Regions from separate parts of the Oceanospirillum sp. genome, predicted to be linked through region 1. Evidence: predicted binding sites of a transcription regulator. Region 1 holds the regulator's gene; the other holds the start of a gene.

Region 1 (2,411 bases):
CCCGCAGTAAGTTGGTTAAGGCCTGACCTTTATCTGAGGGCGAGCGAAAACCGAGCAGACCCTCGGCGGCACGGTTCCACCATTCCAGACAGCCGTGCTGGTCAATCATGACAACGGCATCACGCAGCGCACCACTGGAGCGTTGTACTTTGTTGATAATTTCTGTCAGACGCTGTTGTTGTTGCTGGTAGCGACGCTGATGGCGATACATCTTGTCGAAGAGGTATCCCCAGATGCCCCAGCTTTCCGGTGGCTCTTCATTGGCATTGTGTTCCAGCCAGTAGTCGAGGCGTTGTAAAAAGCGCAGTGCGAAAACAATGTAGATTCCCATCACGGATGTCAGCGCCCAGGCGATAGAGCCTGAAAGCCAGCCAATGACCGCTGCAAACAAGGCGATGTAAACGATCCGTGTGAGTTCAGCTTGCCAGATTGGAGTCACAAGCGATTACCTTACTTCTTGCCCGTGGAAGCTGAACCATTGGGAAAACGGCCTGATCCGCAGTGACAGATCAGGCCGTTTCAGTGTTCAGCAGTTGATTGCTCTGGTATCAGACCTTAACGGAAAAACGATAACCTGTCCCGCGTACCGTCTGAATCAGTTGTTCATGTTTATCCCCCAGTGCTTTACGCAGGCGACGGATATGAACATCGACGGTCCGTTCTTCAACATACACGTTACCGCCCCATACCTGATCCAACAGCTGGTTACGGGTGTACGCCCGTTCCTGGTGAGTCATAAAGAACTGCAGCAGACGGAACTCTGTCGGGCCGATCTCCAGTGGTTCGCCATCGGAGGTGACGCGGTGGCTGGCCGGATCCAGAATCAGGCCATCCACATTAACCGGGTCTTCAATACCTTTAGGCGTAGTCCGGCGCAGAACAGCTTTTAAGCGGGCAACCAGTTCCCGTGGAGAAAAGGGCTTGGTGATGTAATCATCTGCCCCGGCTTCCAGCCCCTGAACTTTGTTATCTTCTTCACCTTTGGCGGTTAGCATGATTACCGGTGTTTCCGCGGTGACCGGGTCGCGTTTCAGGCGGCGGGCCAGTTCGACACCACTGGTTCCGGGCATCATCCAGTCCAGAAGAATAAGGTCCGGGCGTTTGTCGATTACCATCGCATGGGCCTGCTGAGCATTTTCTGCTTCCAGACAGGTGTAGTCTGCCATCTCAAGGGCAACCGCGATCATTTCCCTGATCGGGGCTTCGTCATCTACAATCAGGACGGTTTTTCCTGTCATTTCCGTGTTCCCGTCTAAGTCGGTTATGTCATCAGTAATACCGTTATTACAGCGAGTAAATATGACAATAAGATGACATGATGACGTTTGTGTGAACTTCTTGCGGATACCGGCAGCTGAACTCTGATTCGTCAGATGCGGGTTACTTCAGAGCATAGTCCAGAATAATGCCCAGCAAAATAAGCATCCCAACCCAGTGATTGTTCAGAAAGGCTTTAAAACAAGCTTCTCTTTTGCGGTGGAACGTCAGTTTTGCCTGATAGACAAACAGCGCAATAGCAGCGGTAAGCCCGGTATAAAACCAAGGCCCCAACCCTTTTTCGGCGGCAACAATCAGCAGCGCGATAACGGCCAGCAGCTGCAGTAACGCAATAATGTGCCGGTCCAGTTCGCCGAACAGAATGGCGGTGGATTTGACTCCGATTTTGACATCATCGTTACGATCGACCATGGCATATTGAGTGTCGTAAGCGACGGTCCAGAGCATTTTGGCGGTGAACAGTAGCCAGGCTTCAACCGGAACGCTATTGGTCTGCGCGGCATAGGCCATGGGAATGGCCCAGGAGAACGCGGCCCCCAGTACAACCTGTGGCAGATGGGTATAGCGTTTCATAAAGGGATACATAAAAGCGAGCATGATCCCGCCTAAAGACAGTAGAATCGTCAGCGGGTTGGTCATCAGAACTAACCCGAATGAGATCAGTCCCAGCACAATAAAGAGTGCTATCGCCTCTTTCGCAGTGACGTCGCCTGTAGCCAACGGTCGTGCTTTGGTGCGTTCCACATGACCATCGATTTTTCGATCGGCAAAGTCGTTAATGACGCAGCCTGCAGCCCGCATGCTGTAAACACCCAGAACAAAAATCACCAGAACGTCCCAATCCGGTACGCCTTCTGCCGCGATCCAGAGCGCCCACAGGGTTGGCCAGAGCAGCAGATAGGTACCGATGGGGCGGTCGATCCGCATCAGTTTGATGTAATGGGGAAACTGCTGCTGAATAAAGGCAATGGATGACATCAGAAGATTCCTCAGCTTGTGCTTGGGCAATATCAGTAAATTACGGGGCAATCAGCGAGTCAGGTGCAGATAATCGCGGAACGGCTCCAGAAACAGTTCAGTAACCAACAGTGGTGCCTGACCAATTGCAAAGGTTGAGCGTCTGCCCCAGATAA
Region 2 (2,411 bases), on a different contig from region 1:
AGGTAATCGACAAAGGACTCCTTAAAAAGGCTGTCGCCTATCAGGTTAATGGTTTCTGCATCGGCATCGTAGAGTGCTTTTGAAAGCATTGGCAGTATCAGAGCGATACGTTTTTCTACATGAGCCTCTGTATTGTCAATATTGGCTTCATAGTAGAGATACACCTGTAGCGCAGAGAGTAACAAAACCGTTAATAGCAAAGGCAACACAACCAAGCGAACTAACTGATTTATAAGTGTTATTTTTTTGCTTTCTTCCATTGCTCTGTCCAGTTTGCTATATGCTCCAAGTATACCTTTGACAGTAGGATAATGCCCTAGGGAAAACCCTGAACGAAAACGGTATTGAACCGAGTGGCTGTCTTACAGGCTTTAACGCAAAATTACTCTTAATTTACGGTTATTCGGGGCAGGGTCAGATTAGGCGCTTGTCTGATCAATTCTTTCCTGAACATAGCAAAATCGTATTGTGTAAGGGATCTCATTATGACCGTTGAACAACTTTCTCCCATCTTCGTTGCTAATGAGCAACATGTCGGAGGCCCTATGAGTAAATTGGGAAACTATGATTCTCTGACGGGGTTGTTGTGTCGGTCCGCCTTTGAAGTGGATAAAGCGTCCCCTGAATTCGCCGGACGTATTTCAGCTGTTTTCATGATCAATTTTGATCAGTTTTCTAAGGTTAACAGAGAGCATGGTCGTTCCGTAGGTGACTTTTTGCTTGCCATGTCGGCAGATCGGTTATCCAACTTGGATCACAGTTTCCCTAAGATCAGTTATCGCTATGAGGGGGACCGTTTTGTACAGCTGGTACTGTCTGACTCCCCCCTCAATAAAGAGCAGTTAGAAGGTATCGCGAAAGATATTCAGTGTCAGTTACAGAGGCAGATCCGTCTTTCAGATCGCTCAGTTGAACTGAGTTGTACTGTTACTGCAGCGACAATAAGCGAAGATTTACCGCTTAACCGAATTGTGTCCGAGGCTCTTTTGTTCAGCGCAGAACTTAAATATAAGGGGCCAGGTCAACTTCATATTCTCTGTTCCGATGATGGCGCAGAGTCCAGGGTCTCTTAGCGTTTGGGTAACTCAATCGTTAAGTGAACATCGGCCTATCAGGCTGTTGCTCTTTGGGGACATGGGATGTCCCCATTTTTTTCATCCGATTTTTCTGTCTTAAAACCTTTGCTGTACTCTGTTATTTAAACCATTCCGGCTTATCGTAACCTTGTGTTGACGCCCCCTCTTTTTGATCTGCATCCTATCTGAGTGTTCTTTTTACCGCTTTTCATTTTCCTGTCATTTCGCAGTTGCAGCATGATTCTGTACATGAAACTGCGGGCTAATAGGATTTTGAGGATACGGCTATGATCACTAAGCAATGGGACGCTGATGAAGATAAACGCATCAGTCCGGTTAAACATCCGGATATCAATCAGTTGCTGGAGCTAACTCAGAAAGAGGCTGAAAGCATCCAGACAGAGCTTTATCAAGCGAAAAAGCGGTCACAATCAGAGGTGAATGCCGGAGAGGATTTTTCTTTTTCCGGGCTGCCCTATGGTGTTGATAGTACGCATCACGTTGCGGAAGGTTATCGTGCAGATATTCTGATTCGTTGGGGGGATCCGGTTACCGATGATGCTCCTGAATTTAATCCGCTGAAGCAAACGCCCTATGCTCAGGCTCGTCAGTTTGGTTATAACAATGACTACGTGGGGTTCTTTCCTTTGCCCAGAGGGTCTCATAATCCGGACCGGGGGCTTCTGGCGATCAATCATGAATACACGACCCGTAAGCTGATGTTCCCCAGGTATGAAAAGGGGAATGAGCATCTGGGGAAGAAAAGTGATTATGAGCGTAATCTTTGCGAAATTGAGATGGCTGCTCATGGCCTGAGTGTTATCGAGATTGAGAAAGACCGAAAAGGACGTTGGCAACGCGTACGATTCAGTCCCTATAACCGACGTATCTCACCGTTAAAAAGTGTTTTGGATATCGCAGGCCCGGCAGCCGGTCATGAGCGGATGAAAACCACTTATGATCCCAAGGGAAGGCATGTCATCGGTACCGTGAATAACTGTGCCGGTGGTATCACACCCTGGGGGACCCTGTTAACGGCAGAAGAAAACTTTAACGGTTATTTCTGTGGTAAAAGAAAACACCATCTGGAAAAAGAGAAGTTGAAACGCTACGGTATACCCGGCAAGTGGTTTGATTGGGGTAAGCATCATGAACGCTTTGATATTGAGCAGGAACCCAATGAAGTGAATCGCTTTGGTTGGATTGTCGAACTTGATCCCTATGATCCCCATGCCCGACCTGTGAAGCGAACCGCCTTAGGACGCTTTAAGCATGAAGGTGCAGCGGTAACGGTTAATGAAGATGGCCGGGTTGTTGTGTACTCCGCTGATGACC

Evidence for each region. The regulator PhoB, encoded in region 1, activates phosphate uptake and scavenging genes when phosphate is short. The targets are predictions, from matches to a motif close to TGTCATANNNNTGTCANA.
Region 2: a site for PhoB is predicted at 1,283-1,300, ahead of AC4GL5_RS12295 (PhoX family protein). Genes of this name have one in related genera too.

Annotation. Positions count from the first base shown of each region.
Region 1 is NZ_CEYNZH010000001.1:176,628-179,038, reverse strand. It holds gene phoR (phosphate regulon sensor histidine kinase PhoR) at 1-439, opposite strand, end outside; gene phoB (phosphate regulon transcriptional regulator PhoB) at 549-1,238, opposite strand; gene ubiA (4-hydroxybenzoate octaprenyltransferase) at 1,381-2,256, opposite strand; gene AC4GL5_RS00805 (chorismate--pyruvate lyase family protein) at 2,308-2,411, opposite strand, start outside.
Region 2 is NZ_CEYNZH010000029.1:11,404-13,814, forward strand. It holds gene AC4GL5_RS12285 (sensor histidine kinase) at 1-260, opposite strand, end outside; gene AC4GL5_RS12290 (diguanylate cyclase domain-containing protein) at 486-1,073, shown strand; gene AC4GL5_RS12295 (PhoX family protein) at 1,364-2,411, shown strand, end outside.